DNA from 3 places in the Pseudomonas weihenstephanensis genome. Region 2 is predicted to be linked to each of the others. Evidence: riboswitches for the same ligand, from Rfam matches in the RefSeq annotation. Region 2 holds a riboswitch; each other region holds the start of a gene.
The links. Region 2 has a riboswitch for cobalamin ahead of cobO (cob(I)yrinic acid a,c-diamide adenosyltransferase). Riboswitches for the same ligand answer to the same signal wherever they lie in the genome.

Region 1 (7,844 bases), on a different contig from region 2:
TAACGCGCAACGACTGTATAAAAGGCTGGCCTGAGTGCGACGGGTGATACGGTGCCCCATCTACCGGATGGCCATGGATTGGAGTAAAGCAGTTGATCAAAAAACACGCATGTTACTTGAGCCTTGCCTTGCTGGTAGCGCCATTGGTCGCGCTGGCGGATGAAGTGCCGGTTGATCCCGTCACGTTGTTGCAAGTGGCGCCCACAGAACTGGCCAAGGTTTGCCCGCAGTTGGCACCGCGCCTGACTGCGTCCACTCAGCCACTGTTGCAGGGATTTTACCAGGGCCAGAGTTATCAGCCGGTGTGGTCGGTCAACGGTCGCCTTTCTGCCTTGCAGGCCGCGTTGCCCCAGCTTGCGGATGATGGCCTCGACCCCGGGCACTACGCCTTGCCCAAAAACGAGGGCATGTGTGCCGACATCGACATCAGCCTGCACTACCTGCAAGCCCTGCACGACTTGCATTACGGTCGTCTAGACCCGTCGCGCTTCGAGCCGGTGTGGCACTCCAACGACGTTATGCCGGACCGCCAGGCGGCACTTCTTGCCCTTGCAGTGCCGGGTGTGCAGGACGTCGCCGATGCATTCAATCAGGCACGTCCAGCGCTTGAGCGTTATCAAAATTTGCGCAAGGTCTATGCACGTTTGCGCCAACAACCCTTGCCGACGTGGCCGGTTGTGGGCAGTGGCCCCCTGCTTAAACCCGGCATGCAGGATGCGCGGGTGCCGGTGTTGGCGCAGCGCATGCTCAGCGAAGGCTATTTAAGCGCATTACCCAACGTGAGTAACAACACCTACTCGCCTGAGTTGGCCGCTGCAGTGAAGAGTTTTCAACTGGATCATTCGCTGCAAGCCGATGGGGTCATCGGGCCGGGCACCTTGAAAGAGATGAACGTCAGCCCACAGATGCGGCGTGATCAGTTGCGTATCAACCTAGAGCGTTTTCGCTGGATGGCGCACGATTTCGAACCCACCAGTTTGTTGGTCAATGTGCCCGCGGCGCTGCTGATGGTCTATCAGAATGGGGTGCCGGTTTGGCAGACCCGAACGCAGGTGGGCAGGGCGGATCGACAAACACCCTTGTTGAAGTCGCGCGTCACGCGGTTGACGCTGAACCCGACATGGACCATTCCGCCGACCATTTTCAAACAGGACAAACTCCCGCAAATCCGCCGCGATCAGTCGTATCTGGCCCGCCATGATTTGCAAGTGCTCGACAGCAACGGGCAAGTGCTGGCCGCTCAGGATGTCAACTGGGATCGCCCCGGCAATATCTTGTTGCGCCAGGGTGCAGGCCCGCGCAATCCGCTGGGCAAAATTGTGGTGCGCTTCCCTAACCCGTTCTCGGTGTATTTACATGACACACCGAGCCAGGCGCTGTTCAGTAAAGGCCCACGCGCCTTTAGTTCGGGTTGCGTGCGGGTTGAGTCGGCTTTTGAGTTGCGGGACTGGCTGGTCAATCCTGCGGAAAAAACCCGCACCGAAGAATTGCTCAGTACCGGTCGCACTCATGAGTTTCGACTGGCACAACCCATGCCCATCTTGATGACTTACTGGACCGCACAAGCCCACAAGGACGGTAAAGTGTCCTTCGCCCCGGACATCTATGACCACGATCCAGCGCTGATTGCGGCGCTTGTCAGCAAGTCACCAACCCCGTAGTCAGGGTTCGTGTTTGTAGCGGGGTGGCAGGCATCCCGGCTTTGAATCACTCAAGCCCCATGGCGCGCTTCAATTCACTTTTTTCTGATGATCGATTCTGGAGATACCCGCATGAACGGTTGGCCGGATTCACGCTTTATTGAATTGGCAGGTATTAGCGCGCCGATCATTCAAGCACCGATGTTGGGGGCGGGCGCAGACCTCATGATCGGCGTGGCGAAGGCGGGTGGGCTGGGGTCTCTGGCGTGTGCCACGCTGACGTTGGACTCGATTCGTGCCGAGGTTGCAGCTTTTCGCGAGGCGTGCGATCAACCACTGAACCTCAACTTCTTTTGCCACCAGCCCCCCGCCCACGATGAAGGTCGTGCCCAACAGTGGAAGTCGCTGTTCAAGGCGTACTACCAAGAGTTGGGTGTCGATTATGATGCGCCTGCTCCCGTGTCAAGCCGCGCACCGTTTGACGAGGCGACGTGTGCGCTGGTTGAAGAGTTACGCCCGCAAGTGGTGAGTTTTCATTTCGGTTTACCGGCTCCGCAGCTGTTGGCACGGGTTAAAGCCTGTGGTGCAAAAGTGCTGAGTTCGGCCACCACGGTGGAGGAGGCGATATGGTTGGAGCGCCACGGCTGCGACGCAATCATTGCGATGGGCTACGAAGCCGGTGGCCACCGGGCGATGTTCTTGAGTGATGAGCTGAGCACACAAATCGGTACGTTCGCCCTAGTGCCGCAGATCGTTGACGCGGTGGGTGTGCCTGTTATTGCAGCAGGCGGGATTGCGGATGCCAGGGGCATCGCAGCCGCGTTTGCGTTAGGCGCCAGTGCAGTACAAATCGGTACGGCGTATCTGTTTTGCCCGCAGGCCACGTTGACGCAACCGCATCGCCGCGCCCTGCGCGAAGCCAGTGGTAGCCAAACGGCGCTGACCAATCTATTTACCGGGCGCCCGGCGCGCGGGATCGTCAATCGAGTGATGCGCGAAATGGGCCCGATCAACCCTCAGGCGCCAGCCTTTCCGTTGGCCGGCGGGGTGTTGTTGGCGCTCAAAGCCAAAACCGAACCCCACGGTTCAGGCGACTTCATTAACCTGTGGGCGGGCCAGGGCTTTACGTTAAGCCCAGGGCGTACTGCCGAGCTGTCCTCTTATGAGCTGACACGCACATTGATCGATGCGTATGCCGCACGCCGCCCAGCCTAAGGCCGAGTGTTTTGTTCGCGAAGACGCCCAAGGCGCTGGCGCACTCGGCACCTGCGTCATTGGCGACTACATGGAAGATCAATTTCAGTGCTATGACCTGATCCTGTCCCCGGTCACGGCCAATGTGACACCCACAACGCGATGGGCGGCGCCAGTTTCACCGTGCTGGCCAATGTCAGCGGGGAACCGGCCCTATCACTGCCGATAGGCATGATGTTCACCCGCGGCCTTGGGCTAAATTGCCCACCGTCTCACGCGACACCATGCGCCTTAACATTGACCTGTTACAACGCACTGCGTAGCCTTGCGCGTTCGAGGTTCTTCGCCACGCGAAGCTAAGAAGGGAACGCGGTATGCCGCGGCTGCCCCCGCAACTGTAAACGGTCAATTGCCTTGCATCGCCACTGCCTGATCCGCGGGAAGGCGCAAGGAGGGGCACAGCCACTGGCTGAGGCCCAGCCGTAAGCCAGGAGACCTGCCTCGTGACTGTTTCTTACTTCAACCGGGCGGGGTGATCCGGTGGCGAAAACGACCGCACACTGCCTGCGGTCGTCGTCCCGTATGCCCGCCGCTTTGCCAAAGGGCATCCGATGAAAACACTGGCCAAAATCCCCGTCACGATCGTTACCGGCTTCCTCGGCTCGGGCAAAACCACTTTGTTGCGTCACATGCTCGACAACGCACAGGGTCGACGCATTGCGGTGATCGTCAACGAGTTCGGCGAGCTGGGCATTGATGGTGAAATCCTCAAGCAGTGCACCATCGGTTGCACCGAAGAAGAAGCCAACGGCCGTGTGTATGAACTGGCTAACGGCTGTCTGTGCTGCACCGTGCAGGAAGAATTCTTCCCGGTGATGCGCGAATTGGTGGCACGCCGTGGCGACATCGACCACATCCTGATCGAAACCTCGGGTCTGGCACTGCCAAAACCGCTGGTCCAGGCGTTCCAGTGGCCAGAAATCCGCAGTGCCTGCACCGTTGATGCGGTGATTACCGTGGTCGACAGTCCAGCCGTTGCGGCCGGTACGTTTGCCGCGTTCCCGGATCAAGTCGACGCCCAGCGCAAACTGGACCCTAACCTGGACCACGAATCACCGTTGCATGAGTTGTTTGCCGATCAACTGGCCAGCGCCGACCTGGTGATTCTCAACAAAGCCGACCTGATCAACCTGCAGGACCTGGCCAAGGTGCGCGCAGAAGTTGCCGAAGAGCTGCCGCCTGCGGTGAAAATCATCGAAGCCAGCAGCGGTCGCCTGCCGCTGGACGTGCTGTTGGGCCTGGGCAACGGCTCGGAAGAACACATCGACAGCCGCCACAGTCATCACGACCATCATCATGATGGCGATGACCATGACGACCACGACCACGATGCCTTCGACTCCATTTCCATCCAATTGCCGCAAGCCGAAGAGCGTGTACTGCTGGACGCCTTGACCCAACTGGTAATCAAGCACGGTATTTTGCGGGTTAAAGGTTTTGCTGCGATTCCTGGCAAACCGATGCGCTTGCTGATCCAGGGTGTGGGCACGCGTTTTGACAAGCATTTCGACCGCGCCTGGGGCGCTGATGAAAGCCGTGTGACCAAGCTGGTGCTGATTGGCCAGGACTTGGACGCCGCCCTGCTCGAAGCCTCCCTGCGTACAGCGTTGAGCGCCTAAACCATGCATTTGCTCAGGACCCAACCCGGCGGCTTTGTATCAGACGACAACATTGCTGACCTGGGGCAAACCCCCGCCGAGCTGGTGATCCTGTGCAGCGGCGACTCAAGCCTGGCGCTGTTGGCCGAAGCGGCCCAGCAGTTGCCGCACGACTACCCCAGCCTGCGTCTGGCCAACCCGATGCAGATACAAAATCATGCCTCGGTCGACTTATATGTCGATCAGGTGCTGCAACACGCCAAAGTCATTGTGCTGTCGCTGCACGGCGGGATTGGCTATTGGCGCTACGGCATAGAACAACTGATGCAGTTGGCCGAGCGCGGGGTCACGCTGATCCTGGTGCCCGGTGACGATCGTCCCGACCCGGAACTCAGTGCGCTGAGCACGGTTGCGCCCGAACAGGGCGAACGCTTATGGCATTTTTTGCGTCAGGGCGGGCGACACAACGCACTGCAACTGTATAACTGCCTGGCCCAGCAGTGGCTGGGCCGCGACTATGCGTGGGACGCGCCGCTCACTTTGCCGCGCACCGCGATCTATCACCCTGCGCATTCCAGCCCACAGCTCAAGGACTGGCAAGCCGACTGGCACCCGGACTACCCGGTGGCGGCGCTGCTGTTCTATCGCTCGCATTTGCAAGCGGCCAACACGGCGTTTGTCGATGTGTTTTGCCAGCGCCTGCAACAGGCCGGATTGAATCCGTTGCCCATCGCCGTGGCCAGTCTTAAGGAACCCGGTTGTCTGGCGGTGGTGCAGGACCTCCTGGATCAGGTTGAAGCCGGGGTCATTCTCAACACCACCGGGTTTGCTCAATCAAGCCCCGAAGCGCCGCACCTGCGGCCATTTCGGCGCAACATCCCGGTGATTCAAGCCATTTGCGCCCAAGACAACGAGCCAGGCTGGCGCGCCAGCGAACAGGGCCTTGGCCCGCGTGATCTGGCGATGCACATAGCCTTGCCGGAACTGGACGGGCGCATCATCAGCCGCCCCATCAGTTTCAAAGATTTGGCCTGGCGCAGTGAGCGCAGCCAGTCGGATGTGGTGTGCTACCGCGCGCAACCGGAGCGCATGGACTTTGTCGCACACCTGGCGCGGCGCTGGGTTGAGCTGGCACGGGTGCCCAATGCGCAAAAGCGCATTGCCCTGATTCTCGCCAACTACCCGACCCGTGACGGTCGTATCGGCAACGGGGTAGGGCTGGACACCCCGGCGGCCGCGTTGAATATATTGCGCGCGTTGCAGGCGCAGGGTTATCCGCTCGACGCCGACCTGCCCGACAGTGGCACCGCGCTGATTCACGCCTTGCTTGGCGGCGTCAGTAACGACCTGGACAGCCTTGACCTGCGACCTTGCCATCAAAGCATGGGGCTGGACGAATACGGCGCCATGTTCAGGGCCTTGCCTCAAGCCAATCAGCGCGCCGTGCTGGAACGGTGGGGCAGCCCTGAAAACGATCCAATGTTTCGCAGTGGGCGGCTGATGATCGCCGGCCTGCGATTTGGCCAGACCTTTGTCGGCATTCAGCCCGCCCGTGGCTACCAAGTGGACGCCAGCGCGGTCTACCACGACCCGGATTTGGTGCCGCCGCACGCGTATCTGGCGTTCTACTTTTGGCTGCGTCACACCTACGGCGCGCACGCCGTGGTCCACGTCGGCAAACACGGCAATCTGGAATGGTTGCCGGGTAAGGGCGTCGGTCTTTCAGAGCACTGCTGGCCCGACGCACTGCTCGGCCCGCTGCCCAATGTCTACCCGTTCATCGTGAATGACCCGGGCGAGGGCGCGCAGGCCAAACGGCGGACGCAGGCGGTGATCATCGACCACCTCATGCCGCCACTGACCCGTGCAGAAACCTATGGCCCGTTGCGCGATCTGGAGCTGTTGGCTGACGAGTATTACGAAGCCCAACTGCTGGACCCGCGGCGCGCGCGTGAGCTGCAACGCGACATTCTGAAGCTGGTGCGCGAAACCCATATCGACCGCGAATTACAACTGGATGAAAAGCTCGACAGCGATGCCGATGCTGCGATCTGGCTGCCGCGGCTCGACACCTACCTGTGCGACCTCAAAGAGTCGCAAATACGCGACGGGCTGCACATCTTCGGCGAATCGCCCAGCGGCCGTTTGCGCATCGACACGCTGTTGGCGTTGTTACGCATTCCGCGTGGCGACGGACGTGGGGCGCAGTCCAGCGTATTGCGTGCGCTGGCCAAGGCATTCGAACTGGGCTTTGACCCGCTCGATTGCGCCCTGGCTGAACCGTGGACAGCGCCCCGGCCGGGGGTGTTGCTGGCGGTCAGTGAGGCGCTTTGGCGCACCGCAGGTGATACCCGTGAGCGCCTTGAACTGTATGCCGCGCAATTGATCGAGCAGGCGTTAGACGGTCAATTGCACCTGCCTGACGGCGAGCAATGGTGCGAAGTGCAGAGCATTTTTGACGCCTTGATTGAGGTGGTCGCCCCGCGTCTGGATGCGTGCGGCCCGGCTGAAATGCAAGGTTTGCTCGATGCCTTGCAGGGACGCTTTGTGCCCGCAGGCCCCAGTGGCGCACCGAGCCGCGGGCGACTGGATGTATTGCCCACCGGGCGCAATTTCTTTTCGGTGGATGTGCGCAACCTGCCCACCACCACCGCGTGGCGCATCGGTTTTCAATCGGCCAACCTGATTCTCGAACGTCATTTGCAAGACCACGGCGACCATCTGCGTCAGTTGGGACTGTCGGTGTGGGGCACGGCCACCATGCGCACGGGCGGTGATGACATCGCGCAAGCCATGGCACTGATGGGCGTACGCCCGGTGTGGGCCACGGGCAGCCAGCGGGTGGATGACTTTGAAATCCTGCCGGTCAGCTTGCTCGACCGGCCGCGTGTCGATGTGACGCTGCGGGTGTCCGGGTTCTTTCGTGATGCCTTTGCCAACCTCATTCGCCTGTTTGACGCCGCCGTGCAAGCCGTGGCGGCGCTGGATGAACCGGATGAGCTGAATCCGCTGGCGGCCAAAGTGCGTGCCGAGCGCGAGCAATTGGAGCGCGAAGGCATTGCGCCGCAAGCCGCTGCACGCCAGGCGGGCTGGCGCATATTCGGGGCCAAGCCCGGTGCTTATGGCGCCGGGGTGCAAAATGCCATTGATGGGCGGGTGTGGCAGAGCCGCGAGGACCTGGCCGAGGTGTACCTGAACTGGGGCGGTTATGCGTATGGCGGTGCCGATGAAGGCACGGCCGCGCGTGACCAGTTCGCCCAGCGCCTGAGTCAGGTACAGGCCGTGGTGCAAAATCAGGACAACCGTGAGCATGATCTGCTCGACTCTAATGATTACTACCAGTTCCAGGGTG
Region 2 (7,844 bases):
CAAGATATCTACAAAGATTCGCAGGCTTATAAGGGCACCGAAGACCCTGAGTTGTAAGTGTTTGTTGCGTTAATAAAGGCAGGTCAGTCAACGCGCTGACCTGCCTTTTTGTTTAGCGTGGCGTGCGCGAGAGCGAAAAAAAACTTGATCTAATCCAAGGTCTTAACGCAAACCTTTGATTTTGCTCGTGGTCTGTTACATTGTGCGCCCGGCTACACGGGTATAAACTTTGCAAACTTTACACAGAGGCCACTAACGGTTCGTTTGAACTGTTCAGTCAGCATGAAACCGATTCAGCTGCCCCTAGGTGTGCGTCTGCGTGATGACGCTACCTTCATAAACTACTATCCAGGCGCCAATGCCGCTGCACTCGGCTATGTCGAGCGTCTATGCGAAGCCGACGCCGGCTGGACAGAAAGTCTGATCTATCTTTGGGGTAAACACGGGGTAGGGCGTACGCACTTGCTCCAGGCAGCCTGCTTGCGTTTTGAACAGATGGGTGAGCCTGCTGTTTATCTGCCGCTGGGCGAGCTGATGGACCGTGGCATCGAAATCCTCGACAACCTTGAGCAATACGAGCTGGTGTGCCTGGACGACCTTCAAGCCGTGGCCGGTCGTGCTGATTGGGAAGAGGCCTTGTTCCACCTGTTCAACCGTCTGCGTGACAGCGGTCGGCGTTTACTGATTGCCGCTTCGGCCTCGCCGCGCGAATTGCCAATCAAGCTGGCTGACCTCAAGTCGCGCCTCACGCTGGCGTTGATTTTCCAGATGCGCCCTTTGTCTGACGAAGACAAACTGCGTGCCTTGCAGCTGCGCGCTTCACGCCGTGGCCTGCACCTGACCGACGAAGTCGGGCACTTCATCCTGACCCGCGGCACCCGCAGCATGAGTGCATTGTTTGACCTGCTTGAGCAGCTCGATCAAGCCTCGTTGCAAGCACAGCGCAAGCTGACCATCCCGTTCTTGAAAGAAACATTGGGCTGGTAAAGTCGGCACTTCCTCTCTGTTTGGCAAGTTTCAGGCGCCAGAAAACCTGCGGGCCAGAAGGGCTGCGCGCGCAGAATCTATCGTCAGGGGTGTAAAACCTTAGATGTCATGAGAAAACTGGCGAGTCACATTTAGATCGATTGAATTTGCAAATGAGGATCATAGTTGGCATAGTCGCGACTACTTTTCCTACAAGCCACGGTCGTGCCCATGCTAAATCGCTTCGCACCCCTCGTGCCTCTCGCACTCGTTACCCTGTTGTTTGGTTGCGCTGCGCACTCGCCCGTGTCTCAGCAAGTGGTCGATCATCAGGTTCAATCGTCATCTTCGTCCCAGGCTTCCGCTATTTATCAGGAAGAGTTGGCGACCGAAAAAGAACTGGCTCAATTCTCCGAGAACAGCAAGCCTTACGAACTGCCAGCCCTGGCTGACAGCATCCTTGAGCGTGGCATGTCCTTGATCGGTACCCGCTACCGTTTTGGCGGCACCTCTGAAGCAGGCTTCGATTGCAGCGGCTTTATCGGTTATCTGTTTCGCGAAGAGGCGGGCATGCAATTGCCGCGTTCCACGCGAGAAATGATCAACGTAAAAGCACCGCTTGTCGCGCGCAACAAACTCAAGCCGGGTGACTTGCTGTTCTTCAGCACCAACGGTCGTGGCCGCGTCAGCCATGCCGGTATTTACCTGGGCGATGACCAGTTCATCCACTCCAGCAGCCGCCGCAGCGGGGGCGTACGGATCGACAACCTGGGTGACACCTACTGGAGCAAAACCTTTATTGAGGCCAAACGTGCCTTGGCGATGGCGCCTACAAGCGTAGTAGCCCGCAAGTAAAGTTAAAGCTTCACTTGAAGTTTGGCCTCTAAGGGCTAGAATTCAGTCGCATTGTTAAATTCTTGAAGCCGCGAAGGTGCTCCCTCTCGCGGCTTCAGGTTTCGCGGCCGAGTTGCCGTATCCAGAATCAGGAACGTTCTGTTTATGTCGATCATCGCCCGCGTTGCCGTTTTAACTCTAGCTGCCTTGCTCAGTGCTTGCGCCAGCAACCCGCCGCCAGCCCCCGTGGCCAAAAAGCCGGTGGTATTTACCAACTCCTCTGAAGACTTTTCGCCGGTCGCGGCAGATGTGCTGTTTCGCGCCTTGGGTTTGGTCGGTACGCCTTATCGCTGGGGCGGTAATACCCCGGATTCGGGTTTTGATTGCAGCGGTTTGATCAAGTACGTCTATAACGACGCGGCGGGTATTTCGTTGCCGCGCTCAACCCGCGAAATGATCGTGATGAGCGCGCCGAATGTGGGCAAAGACAAACTGCAAACCGGTGACTTGCTGTTCTTCGCCACCAGCGGCGGTACGCAAGTCAGCCATGCAGGGATTTATGTGGGGGAAGGGCGCTTTGTGCATGCGCCTGCCACGGGCGGCACCGTCAAGCTCGACAGCCTGTCCAAAGCCTATTGGCAAAAAGCCTACCTGAATGCCAAGCGCGTCTTGCCGACCGAGCAGCACCTGGCGCGTAATCCTTAGGCAATCTGAGCGCCTCTTAAAAGCTCGCAACCTGCGCCAGTTCCTACGGGACGTCTGTAGGAGCTGCCGAAAGCTGCGAGCCTGAGGTTACTTGGCTGACACCCGCCAAATCTTGTTGCCGACGTCATCGGCCACCAGCAAATCCCCCTGTTTATCAATCACTACCCCCACCGGGCGGCCCATGGCTTTTTCGTCGGCGTTGAGAAAGCCGGTGAGCACGTCCATCGGCATGCCTGTGGGTTTACCGTCAGCAAAGGGCACGAAGATCACTTTGTAGCCACTGTGCGGTTTGCGGTTCCAGGAGCCGTGCTGGCCAATAAAAGCCCCTTCAGTGAAGTTCGGCAACTTGCTGCCATCGGCAAAACTCAAACCCAGTGAAGCGGTGTGTGGGCCGACGGCATAGTCAGGCGCGATGGCTTTGGCCACAAGTTCGGGGTTTTGCGGATCAACCCGCACATCAACATGCTGGCCGTAATAGCTGTAGGGCCAGCCATAGAAGCCGCCGTCTTTGACGGAGGTGATGTAATCCGGCACCAGATCGCTGCCGATCTCGTCACGTTCGTTAACCGCCGTCCAGAGTTTGCCGGTCGCAGGTTCCCAGTCCATGCCGTTGGGGTTGCGCAGCCCGGAGGCGAAAATGCGGTGGCTGCCGGTCGCCGGGTCAACTTCCCAAATGGCGGCGCGGCCTTCTTCCTTGTCCAGGCCGTTTTCACCCACATTGCTGTTGGAGCCGACGGTCACGTAGAGCTTTTTGCCGTCGGGGCTGGCGATGACGTTTTTAGTCCAGTGATGGTTCAGCGGCCCACCCGGCAAGTCGACCACTTTGGTCGGTTGGGCGCTGATGGAGTCTTGGCCGGCTTGATAGGGAAAGCGCAGCAGCTTGTCGGAGTCGGCCACGTACAGATCGTTGCCCACCAACGTCATGCCGAACGGCGAGTTGAGGTTTTGCAAAAACACGGTGCGGGTCTCGGCGATGCCGTCATGGTTGGCGTCGCGCAGTAACGTGATGCGGTTTGCGCTGGGCACGCCGGCACCGGCTTTGCCCATGACCTTCTCCATCACCCAGCCGCGAATGCCTTTGCTGTCATCCGGTTTGGGCGGGGCGTTGGTTTCGGCCACCAGCACGTCGCCATTGGGCAGTACGTAGAGCCAGCGCGGGTGGTCGAGGTCTTCGGCAAATGCGCTGACGTTCAAGCCTTCAGCTGCAATCGGCTTGGCGCCTTGGCTCCAGCCCACGGCGGGGGCGATGTTTACGGTGGGGATCAAGGTTTTATTGGGTTCAGGCAGCTTGGGCGAGGGGCCGGTGCCATCCGCCACTTGCAGTGACGAACTCTCACCACAGGCGGCTAAACCGGCCGCAAGGACGATGACGACGGCGTGTTGGCGCTTGAGCATGTGAATCTCCATGAGTTCAGGGGGCGTAAGTGATAGATAAGCCTAGTCGCTTAAAGGTTCAGGGCAATGCGAGGCGTGCCGATATGCGCACCACCTTTAATTGACGCTCCACCCCCAACCCTCTAACCTTTGGCGCTTGTTTCAGGTGCCCTGCAATCCAAGGTTCGCAGGGTGAAACAGGGAAGCCGGTGAGGGCGCGTGCATTTCGCACAGCCGCCACGATCCCGGCGCTGCCCCCGCAACGGTAAATGAGTCAACGCCGCGCTGAGTGCCACTGTGTTTGTTCACGGGAAGGCGCGCGGTCAGGGCTGCCCCGCGTCAGGGCCGCCTGCTTGTGAGCCCGGAGACCGGCCTGAGCCATCCAGCACCTTCGCGGCGGGCGAGTGTGTGTCGTTATTGACCTATTCCCCCCGCCTCCCGTTTGCTTAATTCAGCCCCGACGGAGAGCTGCCATGAATGAATCCCCCGAACGCGACGAACGTCATCAGGCGCGCATGCTGCGCAAAAAAGCCGTCATGGATGAGCGCATTGCCAGCGCTCCCAACGAGTGTGGCTTGTTGCTGGTATTGACCGGCAATGGCAAAGGCAAAAGCAGCTCGGCTTTTGGCATGTTGGCCCGTGCCATGGGGCACGGCATGCAATGTGGCGTAGTGCAGTTCATCAAGGGCCGCAACAGCACTGGCGAAGAGATTTTTTTCCGCCGCTTCCCCGAGCAAGTGCGTTACCACGTGATGGGCGAAGGCTTTACCTGGGAAACCCAGGACCGCCAGCGTGACATCGCCGCTGCTGAAGCGGCGTGGGAAGTATCGCGCGAGATGTTGCGCGACCCCTCCATCGGGCTGGTGGTACTGGATGAGCTGAACATTGCGCTCAAGCACGGCTATCTCGACCTGGAACAGGTGCTCAGTGACCTGCAAGCCCGTCCGCCCATGCAGCATGTGCTGGTCACCGGCCGTGGCGCCAAACCCGAACTGATTGATCTGGCCGACACCGTGACGGAAATGAACGTGGTCAAGCACGCGTTTCAGGCCGGAATAAAAGCCCAGAAAGGCATTGAATTATGAGTGCTCAAGCATGAGAGAGTCGCGTCATTGCCCGGCGGTGTTGATCGCCGCACCGGCTTCCGGTCAGGGCAAGACCACCGTTACCGCCGCTTTGGCCCGATTGCATCGCAATCAAGGGCGCAAGGTGCGGGTATTTAAATGTGGCCCGGATTTTCTCGACCCCATGATTCTGGAGCGCGCCAGCGGTGCGCCGGTGTATCAGGTTGATTTATGGATGGTGGGCGCGGACGAAAGCCGACGCCTGTTGTGGGAAGCCGCAGGCGAGGCCGACCTGATTCTGATTGAAGGGGTCATGGGCCTGTTCGATGGCACCCCGTCCAGCGCTGATCTGGCGCGCCACTTTGGTGTGCCCGTACTCGGGGTCATTGATGGCACCGCAATGGCGCAGACCTTTGGTGCGTTGGCGTTGGGGCTGGCGATGTATCAGCCTGATTTGCCATTTGCCGGGGTTCTGGCCAACCGCGTCGGCACGGTACGCCACGCGCAATTGCTCGAAGGCAGCTTGACCCAAGGCTTGCGCTGGTACGGCGCACTGTCGCGTGAAACCGGTATCGAATTACCCAGTCGTCACTTGGGGCTGGTGCAGGCCAGCGAGTTGAACGATCTGGACGCACGTCTCGATGCTGCCGCCGATGCGCTCGCCAGCACCTGCGAGGTAGCGCTGCCACCGGCGGTTGAGTTTGCCGCGCCGCAGCCGGTCGCGATCGAACCGCTGTTGGCCGGTGTGCGCATTGCCGTGGCCCGCGATGAAGCGTTCGCCTTCACCTACGGCGCGAGCCTGGCCTTGTTGCGAGACATGGGGGCTGAATTGCTGTTTTTCTCGCCGATTCGCGACACGCACCTGCCGCAGGCGCACAGCCTGTATTTACCGGGCGGCTATCCCGAGTTGCATCACCTTGAGTTGTCGCGTAATCGCCCGATGCTGGAGGCCATTCGTGCTCACCACGCCGCCGGTAAACCGCTGCTGGCTGAGTGCGGCGGCATGCTGTATTTACTCGATGCGTTGACCGATGTTGAAGGCCAGCGGGCTGAGCTGGTGGGGTTGTTGAAAGGCGAAGCCACCATGCAAAAACGCCTGGCGGCATTGGCGTTGCAAGCGGTGGACATGCCCGAAGGCCTGCTGCGCGGTCACACCTACCATCACTCGCTGACCCGCACCGAGCTGCTCCCTATCGCCCGTGGCTTTAGCCCCAATGGCGGGCGCGGCGCCGAAGCGGTGTATCGCGAAGGCCGGATGACGGCGTCTTATGTGCACTTTTACTTTCCCTCCAACCCCCAGGCCGTGGCTGCGCTGTTCGCACCGTGTGCCGTGAAGGTGCCATGAGCGACAACGCATTTAGTCCCCAAGAACGCGCAGCGGTGTACCGCGCCATCGCCGAACGCCGCGATATGCGTCATTTCAGCGGCGGTACGGTAGCGCCCGAGCTGTTGGCGCGCCTGCTCGAAGCGGCGCATCAAGCCCCCAGCGTGGGTTTGATGCAGCCGTGGCGGTTTATCCGCATTACAGATCGTGCGTTACGCGGCAAGATTCAACGTTTGGTCGAAGCAGAGCGCGTGCGCACCGCCGAGGCGCTGGGCGAGCGTTCGGATGAATTCATGACGCTCAAGGTCGAAGGCATCAACGACTGCGCCGAAGTGTTGGTGGCCGCGTTGATGGATGACCGCGAAAAGCACATTTTTGGCCGTCGCACCTTGCCGGAAATGGACATGGCGTCGTTGTCCTGTGCCATTCAAAACCTGTGGCTGGCCGCGCGGGTTGAAGGGTTGGGCATGGGGTGGGTGTCGTTGTTCGAGCCGCAGGCACTGGCAGATTTACTCGGCCTGCCACCCGGGGCGAAGCCGCTGGCAGTGTTATGCCTGGGGCCGGTTGCGGCGTTTTACCCGGCGCCGATGCTGGTGCTGGAAGGGTGGGCGCAAGCGCGACCACTGAACGAATTGGTGTACGAGAACTATTGGGGAGTGAGTCCATGAGTGTGGCGTTACTGTGCGTCGCCGGTGTGGCGTTGGATGCGCTACTGGGTGAGCCAAAACGCTGGCATCCGCTGGTTGCGTTTGGCCGTATGGCTGAGCGTATCGAGCAACGTTTTAACTCCGGCGGGCGGGGTTGGCGCAGTCATGGGGTGACGGCCTGGGTGCTGGCGGTCGTCCCGCTGACGATCCTGGCCACGGCGCTGTCGTGGCTGCCCTATATCGGCTGGTTGGTGGAGATCGCGGCGCTGTATTGCGCGCTGGGCATGCGCAGCTTGGGCGAGCATATGCAGCCGGTGGCCGAGGCGTTGCGCAGTGATGACCTGGAGACCGCACGCACCCGCGTCGGGTATCTGGTCAGTCGCCAAACCAGTGAACTGGACGCCACCGACGTCGCGCGCGCCGCCACCGAGTCGGTGCTCGAAAACGGCAGTGACGCTGTGTTTGCCGCCCTCTTCTGGTTTGCCGTGGCAGGCGCGCCGGGCGTGGTGCTCTACCGGTTGAGCAACACGCTGGACGCCATGTGGGGCTATCGCAACGAACGGTTTGAGCGTTTTGGCTGGGCCGCTGCGCGCATCGACGATGTACTCAATTACATCCCGGCACGTCTGGTGGCGTTAACGTACGCCCTGTTGGGCAAAACGCGGCTGGCCTTGCAGTGCTGGCGCAAACAGGCGCCGCAGTGGGACAGTCCCAATGCTGGCCCGGTTATGGCGGCGGGTGCCGGTGCGCTGGGTGTGGAGCTGGGAGGCCCGGCGATTTATCACGGTGAGCTGCACCAACGCCCGCAGTTGGGTGAAGGCCCGCCCGCCGATGCCGACGCCATCGAGCGCGGCTGGCAGTTGGTACAGCGCGGTGTGTGGCTGTGGTTGTTGATCTTGTGCGTGTGGAGTGAATTCTATGCTTGAGCAC
Region 3 (7,844 bases), on a different contig from region 2:
CCACCCTGCTGCGTATCGAAGCCGCTGACGGCAAACGTGAGATGTACAGCATGTTGCGCAACCGGGCGCACACCAACGTAGCGTTTATGTTGGGTGAGGAATACCGTTTGCAGCCAGGGCTGGACACCTTGACGATCTATCCGGGGGTACTGAGCAGTTACCCTAACTTCATGTTCAATATCCCGGCGGGGGAAGTAGAGGCATTCGTCGAGGCGATGGAGAAGAGCCAGGATCAGGCGAGTTTTGACGCGATTGTGCAGCGCTGGGGCATTCGCCGTAGCCATCCACAGTTCTGGCAGTACTTTCACGATATCGGCGAGTACATCAACGAAACCGATCCGGTGGAGGCGGGCGTGCTGGACATGAACCGCTACGAGAACCTGTAAGGGTCATTTGTATTACCCACATGGGGTGCGGCTTTCCTGACAAAAATACTAGGACTTTGTCAGGCGCGCCGATTGGCGTAAACTGCGCCCCATGTCTGCGAGGAGATTCCATGAGCGCCATAACGATTACCGACGCCGCCCACGATTACCTGGCTGATCTGCTGTCCAAGCAGAACACCCCGGGCATCGGCATCCGCGTCTTCATTACGCAACCCGGCACCCAGTACGCTGAAACCTGCATTGCGTACTGCAAGCCTAACGAAGTAAAGCCTGAAGATACCGCGCTGGGCCTGAAGACGTTCACTGCCTGGATCGATTCGGTCAGCGAGCCGTTTCTTGACGATGCCGTGGTGGACTACGCGACCGACCGCATGGGGGGTCAACTGACCATCAAAGCGCCCAACGCCAAAGTGCCGATGGTCAATGCCGACAGCCCGATCAACGAGCGCATCAACTACTACCTGCAAACCGAGATCAATCCCGGTTTGGCCAGTCATGGTGGTCAGGTCAGCCTGATTGAAGTGGTTGAAGATGGCATCGCCGTACTCAAGTTCGGTGGTGGTTGCCAGGGTTGCGGTCAGGCGGACGTGACCTTGCGCGAAGGCATCGAGCGCACGTTGCTGGAGCGTATTCCTGAGTTGAAAGGCGTACGTGACGTGACCGACCACTCGCAGAAAGAAAACGCCTACTACTGAGTCATCAGTCACAGGGTGTTCGCTGCGAGCTGCATAAAAAAACGGTGCCCCGTGAGCACCGTTTTTTTACGCCTGTTTTTCAAGGCCGATACAGGTGCGCATGCCCCGCGCGGTACAGCGAAGAATCGCTGAAGCTGTCGTTGGCCAGTACCCGGCCAACCAGGATCAACGCCGTGCGCTTGAAACCTTTTGCCTGCACCTTGTGCGCAATGTCCGCCAGGGTTCCGCTCACCGAGTCCTGGTCCGGCCAACTGGCGCGATGGATCACGGCAATCGGGCAGTCAGGGCCATAGTGCGGGGTCAACTCGGCAATGATCTTTTCCAGGTGTTTGACGCCCAGGTGAATGGCCATGGTTGCCTTGTGCTGCGCCAGGCTTGCGAGTTCTTCGCCAGCAGGCATGACGGTTTTGTCAGCGTAGCGGGTCAGAATCACCGTTTGCGAGATGTCCGGCAGGGTCAGTTCTGTCTCCAGCAGTGCTGCGCAGGCCGCTGTAGCGGTGACACCGGGGATGATTTCAAAGGCAATATTCAGTGCCCGCAGGCAGCGAATCTGTTCGCCGATAGCCCCGTAGAGGCTGGGGTCGCCGGAGTGCACGCGGGCAACATCCTGGCCTTTGTCGTCGGCGGCTTTGATCACTTCAATAATTTGCTCAAGGTGCAACTCGGCGCTGTTAATCACCTGATGGGCCTGATGCCCCTCCAATATGGCAGCGGGCACGAGAGAACCGGCATAAATGATCACCGGGCAGTGGCGAATCAGGCGCTGACCTTTGACCGTAATCAGCTCTGGATCGCCGGGGCCGGCACCGATGAAGTAAACAGTCATGGCAGTCTCTTGAAAAGGGCGAAATAGAGCGGCTCTTGAGCAGCGCTCATAGTGAGGCGGGGGATTATCGCGTTTTTTACCCGCAGCAAGCCACTGCAAACGTTGCGCCGGCCGATGTTTGGCGAGTGATCAGCAAGCGGGCAGGCTGGCCTGTCAGCTGTTCAGCCAGGGCCAGCGCGGCGCTTTCAGCTACGCCGTAACACCCCGTGTGCGCCAACGACAGGTTTGAACGGTGGCTCAGTTGCGCGGCATGCACACTCAGTTGTTGCGCGCTGAACACCCTGAACGGTAATTGCAACTGTTGAGCCAGTTGAAGCAGTCCGGGTTCGTGCTGTTTCAGTTCGATACTGGCCAAGGCTCGGATCGTGTTCAACGCGATCCCGGCCTGTTTCAGCGAACGTTCGACGAGCGCCTGAAGCGCTTCAACCTGACAGCCGCGCCGACAGCCCAGGCCAACCACCAGGGTTGGCACTGTGCGGGTTTGGGTCATGCGCCGTACTGGCTTTCAGGTTTGCGCCGGAATAACCAGGCGCTGATAACGCCCAACGCCAGCCAGAATGCGAAGTTGGTCAATTGCGACGCAATTTTGAACTGCGACTCCAGGGCTTCGGGTGCCAAGCTCGAATGCACCAGGGGTTGAGGGGCGCCCATGATGTGCGGAATGACCACAATCACGATGCCTAACACCTTCAGCGCCCAATGTTTGCCAAACACGACCAGCGCAATGGCCACGGCCGTTGAGGCGGCGGTGCCGACCCACCAGATCTGGCGTTGCAGCAAATCAGCCGCAGCCGTGCCTGGCAGTTCAGGTGGCAGACCCAGGGTCGGCGCCAGGCAGAACGTGGCGTAACCGGCCACGCCCCACAACAAGCCTTGTGATGTGCGGGTAGGGCTGCGCAAGGTGTACAAGCCTGCAAGCATCAAGGCAAAACCGACCGCGACCACCAGGTTGCCGCCGGTGGTCGACAGTATGCGCTGCCAGCCGTCTTCCGGCTCCCAAGCCTCGGCGTCATGGCTGTGAGCGGGCATGGCGCTGTCAGCGTGATCATGGGTTTGAGTGGGCGCAGGCATTTCAAAGGTTTCGGCTTCAAGAATCAGCGGTGCGACCCAAAAGCTTTGCAGCAATGTGAGCACAAGTGCGGCCAGCAGGCCCGAAAAGCCTGCGGTTTGAGCAATACGCTTAATCATGTCAGGGCTTCTCAATGGCACGGAAAGGCAGCGCTGTGACGGGTGTCATGCGCGGCATTGTGCACCGCATCGATGTGAGAAAAGCCTGCGAAATAAACCAGAAAAGCGCCCAGCACTGCCGCGCTGACAGCGGCGACGATGCGTTGGCTTTGAGTGGACGTGGTAGCAGCGGACTGGGTACGGCTGGTGCTGATGGACATGGCGCTTCCCTCTGGTCAGACAGCGGGCGATAGAGCGCAACAAAACCCCGCGAACGACGTGCGCAGGGTTCAACAGCGCCCGCCCACCGCGGGTTTGTTATTCGATGTGTTCAGGCCGGTCTCCGGGCTTGCGAGGGGTTCAAGGGGCTTGAACCTGCAAACATCACCTTCCCATGCCAGCGGCACAGTGGTTTTGATGTGTCTCTCGCTTACCGTTGCGGGGGCAGCACCGGACTGATCAGGTCGATAAACGCCTGACGCACCGGTTTCCCGTTTCACCCTGTGAAGGGCACCTGATACAAGATGTGTAGGAGACCACGAGCGCGGGGGAGCCGTCAATTATCAGCAGGCGGACAGAATGCTTTTAACCGTGTCGCGCAATTGGTCGATGGAGAAAGGTTTGGCAATGACGGACATGTCTCTTGGCTTTTCCAGGCTTTCCGCATACCCGCTGGCAAACAAGATGGGCAATGCCGGGCGCAGCTCGCGTGCTTTTTTGGCCAGTTGAAGACCGTCCATGCCGAGCAGTCCGACATCTGTCATCAGCAAATCAATAGTGTGCTCAGCATTCTTAATAAAGACCAGTGCCTGTTCAGCGCCGTCAGCCTCCAGCACGCTGAACTCAAGTTCTTCCAGTACATCCACGATCAGCATGCGAACAATGGCATCGTCTTCGACGACGAGGATAGTGGAGGGTGTTGCGGACATAGTGGGTATCCCGAAAAAATGTGAGCGCGGGTGGGTCAACAGGTGTGGCATGCAGTATCAGTAAGCTGACACCCCGGACAAGTTCCCCCTCTTGTACTAAGAAAATGCCCGTATAAGGCCTGCAAGAATAGCTGCTAGTCACGGTAGAAGGCAGCGTTTTGCACGAATTTGTACCGTTTCTCGTAAGAAAATAGATTATTTACTCGATATTCCGGCAAACTTGCAGTTTTTTAAGACTGTTCACGGGCCAGAAAAATGAATGCACCTGCATCGGTTGATGAGCGAAGTTTTCGCAAGCTCCTGAGTCGCAACGTTGGTTTGCCCTTGGGCGTGGGCGTGCTCAGCGCCGTTTTGTTTGTGGTGATGATCAGCTTTTTGCTGTCAGTCATTCAGTGGCTCCAGCATTCGGACCGGGTGATCAGCAACGCCAATGAAGCGATGAAGCTGACGGTTGACCTGGAAACCGGCATGCGCGGTTACCTGATCACCGGTGATGAGCATTTTCTGGACCCGTATGAAGTGGCCAGGCCGCAGATCATTGCGCAGCTGCACGGTTTACAAGCGTTGGTCAGCGATAACGCGCAGCAAGTCGATCGGCTCAAGCGCCTTGAAGCGTTGCAGAATGACTGGAGCAACTACGCAAAATCCATAATCGACTTGCGTCGCAATAATGGTGATTACCGCGGTGCGGTCCAAGCTGGGCGCGGCAAGCGCCTCACTGATCAGATCCGTAAGGAATTCGACGCCTTTATTGCGATGGAGCAGCAACTGCGCGTGGCGCGTAACGACGATGTGACCCGCACCACCTTCCTGGTCATCGGCCTGTATTTGGTCTTTGTCCTGGGCGTAAGTGGCTTTTTGGCCTATATCGGTCGTCGTGACTTGGTAAATCTTTCAAAGAGTTACAGCTATAACCTCGACGCCCAGCTCAAGAGCGCGCAGCGCTTGGAGCAACAGGCGTGGCTGCGCAACGGGCAGACCGAGCTGGCAGAGCAGGTGCTAGGGCGCCTTACGCTGAACATGCTGGGGCGCAATATCTTGCAGTTCTGTGCCCAATATCTGGGTTCTGTGGTCGCTGCTGTGTATGTGCGCGAAGACCATGGCGGTCTTAAGCGCGTGGCCAGCTACGGGTTTTCCCGCGAGCAAGAAATGCAAGACCAAGTGATTCATAACGATGAAGGCATCGTTGGCCAGGCCGCCCAACACGATAAGTTGATTCGCCTGGACGACGTGCCGTCGGATTACTTCAAAGTCAGCTCTGGGTTAGGCGAAGGCAGCCCTCGTAGTGTGCTCGTGATACCGACCAGTGATGATGACCGGGTCAATGGCGTGATCGAATTGGGCTTTCTGCGCCCTTTGACGCAGCGTGATACCGAGCTGTTCGAGCTGATTGCCGACAACATCGGCACCTCGATTGAAGCCGCGCGTTATCGTCAGCGCCTACAGGAAGTGCTGGCCGAAACCCAGCAGCTCAACGAAGAGTTGCAGGTGCAGCAAGAAGAGCTCAAAACCGCCAACGAAGAGCTGGAAGAACAGTCGCGCATTCTCAAAGAGTCGCAAACCCACCTCGAAACCCAGCAAGCGGAACTCGAACAAACCAACGAGCAGCTGGCCGATCAAGCCCTGGCGCTGGAGTCGCAGCGTGATGCAATGGACCACAAAAACACCGAGCTGAATCAGGCTCAGGTGCAGCTCGAAGAGCGTGCAGAAGAATTGCAGCGCTCCAGCAAATACAAGTCAGAGTTCCTGGCCAACATGTCGCATGAACTGCGCACACCGCTGAACAGTTCGTTGATCCTGGCCAAACTGCTGTCCGAAAACCCGCAACAGAACTTGACTGCCGAGCAGGTCAAATTTGCCGAGTCGATTTACTCGGCGGGTAACGACTTGCTGAACCTGATCAACGACATTCTGGATATCTCCAAGGTAGAAGCCGGCAAGCTTGAAGTGCGTCCCGAGAATGCAATGGTTGCCAGGCTCATTGAAGGCTTGCGCGGCATGTTCCAGCCAATGGCGGCAGACAAGGCACTGGATTTCCACGTTGAAGTGCAGCCTGGCACGCCGCCGATGATTTTCACGGACCGTCAGCGCTTGGAGCAGATCCTGAAGAATCTGCTGTCCAACGCCGTTAAATTCACTGAAAAAGGCCAGGTCAGCCTGACCGTTTCACGTCAACCGGGGGAGGGCATTGCCTTCACCGTGCGCGACTCGGGGATCGGTATTGCCCCTGACCAGCAGGAGAGCATCTTCGAAGCCTTCCGTCAGGCAGACGGCACTACCAACCGGCGCTACGGCGGTACAGGTTTGGGGCTGTCGATTTCGCGTGATCTGGCAACATTGCTCGGCGGCTCTATCAGCATCACCAGTGAACCGGGCCAGGGCAGCATTTTTACCTTGATTTTGCCCCAACAGTTTATCGAGCACGATGAGCCTTATGCGCAACCCGCGCCAGAGTTGCCCGCCAGAGCTACGCAGATGACGGTCAAAGCCGCACCGGTCGTTGCAGCGATGGCGCCAGTCGAGATACCCCGCTTCATGGATGACCGTGAAAAAGCACCGTTCACGACGCGTTGTATTTTGGTGATTGAAGACGAACCTAACTTCGCGCGCATCCTCTTCGATCTGGCGCATGAGTTGGGGTATCAGTGCCTGGTCGCCCATGGTGCGGATGAAGGCTTCAATCTGGCGGCCGAGTTTATTCCGGATGCGATTTTGCTCGATATGCGCCTGCCGGATCATTCCGGACTGACCGTGTTGCAACGCCTTAAAGAGCTAGCTGCGACCCGGCACATCCCGGTGCATGTGATTTCGGTCGAGGACCGGGTTGAAGCCGCCATGCACATGGGCGCGGTGGGTTATGCGGTGAAGCCGACCACGCGCGAGGAACTCAAAGATGTGTTTGCCCGCCTTGAAGCGAAGCTGACACAAAAGGTCAAGCGGGTGCTGCTGGTTGAAGACGATGACCTGCAGCGCGACAGTATTGCGCGCCTGATCGGTGATGACGACATTGAAATTACGGCCGTGGGCTTCGCGCAGGAGGCTCTGGACCTGCTGCGCGAAAATATCTACGACTGCATGATCATCGACCTCAAACTGCCGGACATGCTGGGCAACGACTTGCTCAAGCGCATGTCCACCGAAGACATTTGCTCATTCCCGCCGGTCATCGTGTACACCGGGCGTAACCTGACGCGGGATGAGGAGGCGGAACTGCGCAAGTATTCGCGCTCTATCATCATTAAGGGCGCGCGCTCCCCTGAGCGCTTGCTCGATGAAGTGACTTTATTTCTGCACAAAGTGGAATCTCAGCTGTCCCATGAACGGCAAACGATGCTCAAAACTGCACGTAGTCGCGACAAGGTGTTTGAGGGCCGCAAGATTTTGCTGGTGGACGACGATGTTCGAAATATCTTCGCGCTGACCAGCGCACTGGAGCAAAAGGGCGCGATTGTGGTCATTGGCCGAAATGGTCGCGAAGCCATCGAACGCTTGAATGAAGTCGACGACATCGACCTGGTGTTGATGGACGTGATGATGCCCGAGATGGACGGTTACGAAGCCACGGTTGAGATTCGCAAGAACCCGCGCTGGCGCAAGCTGCCGATCATCGCGGTCACGGCCAAGGCCATGAAGGACGATCAGGAGCGCTGCCTGCAAGCCGGGTCCAATGATTACCTGGCCAAGCCCATCGATCTGGATCGCCTGTTCTCGCTGATTCGTGTGTGGTTACCCAAAATGGAACGTATCTAAGTGACGCGAAACACCGATATCGAAATACGGCTGCTGATTGAAGCGATCTATCTCAAGTACAGCTATGACTTTCGTGATTACTCTGGCGCAT

Region 1: linked by a shared signal. The riboswitch ahead of cobW (cobalamin biosynthesis protein CobW) and the one ahead of cobO (cob(I)yrinic acid a,c-diamide adenosyltransferase) in region 2 are both predicted to bind cobalamin.
Region 3: linked by a shared signal. The riboswitch ahead of GYN01_RS20705 (CbtB domain-containing protein) and the one ahead of cobO (cob(I)yrinic acid a,c-diamide adenosyltransferase) in region 2 are both predicted to bind cobalamin.

Annotation. Positions count from the first base shown of each region.
Region 1 covers NZ_JAAEBV010000003.1:315,068-322,911, reverse strand. Annotated here, with positions in the region: gene GYN01_RS12315 (L,D-transpeptidase family protein) at 93-1,661, shown strand; gene GYN01_RS12310 (NAD(P)H-dependent flavin oxidoreductase) at 1,773-2,855, shown strand; partial or broken gene GYN01_RS22680 (amidase) at 2,914-3,089, shown strand; cobalamin riboswitch at 3,154-3,352, shown strand; gene cobW (cobalamin biosynthesis protein CobW) at 3,446-4,513, shown strand; gene cobN (cobaltochelatase subunit CobN) at 4,517-7,844, shown strand, end outside.
Region 2 covers NZ_JAAEBV010000001.1:902,311-910,154, reverse strand. Annotated here, with positions in the region: gene GYN01_RS04025 (AI-2E family transporter) at 1-57, shown strand, start outside; gene hda (DnaA regulatory inactivator Hda) at 283-987, shown strand; gene GYN01_RS04015 (C40 family peptidase) at 1,198-1,821, shown strand; gene GYN01_RS04010 (C40 family peptidase) at 1,966-2,505, shown strand; gene GYN01_RS04005 (PQQ-dependent sugar dehydrogenase) at 2,593-3,900, opposite strand; cobalamin riboswitch at 4,027-4,270, shown strand; gene cobO (cob(I)yrinic acid a,c-diamide adenosyltransferase) at 4,353-4,964, shown strand; gene GYN01_RS03995 (cobyrinic acid a,c-diamide synthase CobB) at 4,975-6,288, shown strand; gene bluB (5,6-dimethylbenzimidazole synthase) at 6,285-6,935, shown strand; gene cbiB (adenosylcobinamide-phosphate synthase CbiB) at 6,932-7,840, shown strand; gene cobD (threonine-phosphate decarboxylase CobD) at 7,833-7,844, shown strand, end outside.
Region 3 covers NZ_JAAEBV010000008.1:100,030-107,873, forward strand. Annotated here, with positions in the region: gene GYN01_RS20680 (fatty acid cis/trans isomerase) at 1-386, shown strand, start outside; gene nfuA (Fe-S biogenesis protein NfuA) at 497-1,081, shown strand; gene cobM (precorrin-4 C(11)-methyltransferase) at 1,161-1,907, opposite strand; gene GYN01_RS20695 (cobalamin biosynthesis protein) at 1,984-2,397, opposite strand; gene GYN01_RS20700 (CbtA family protein) at 2,394-3,095, opposite strand; gene GYN01_RS20705 (CbtB domain-containing protein) at 3,107-3,295, opposite strand; cobalamin riboswitch at 3,392-3,607, opposite strand; gene GYN01_RS20710 (response regulator) at 3,638-4,003, opposite strand; gene GYN01_RS20715 (response regulator) at 4,259-7,753, shown strand; gene GYN01_RS20720 (CheR family methyltransferase) at 7,754-7,844, shown strand, end outside.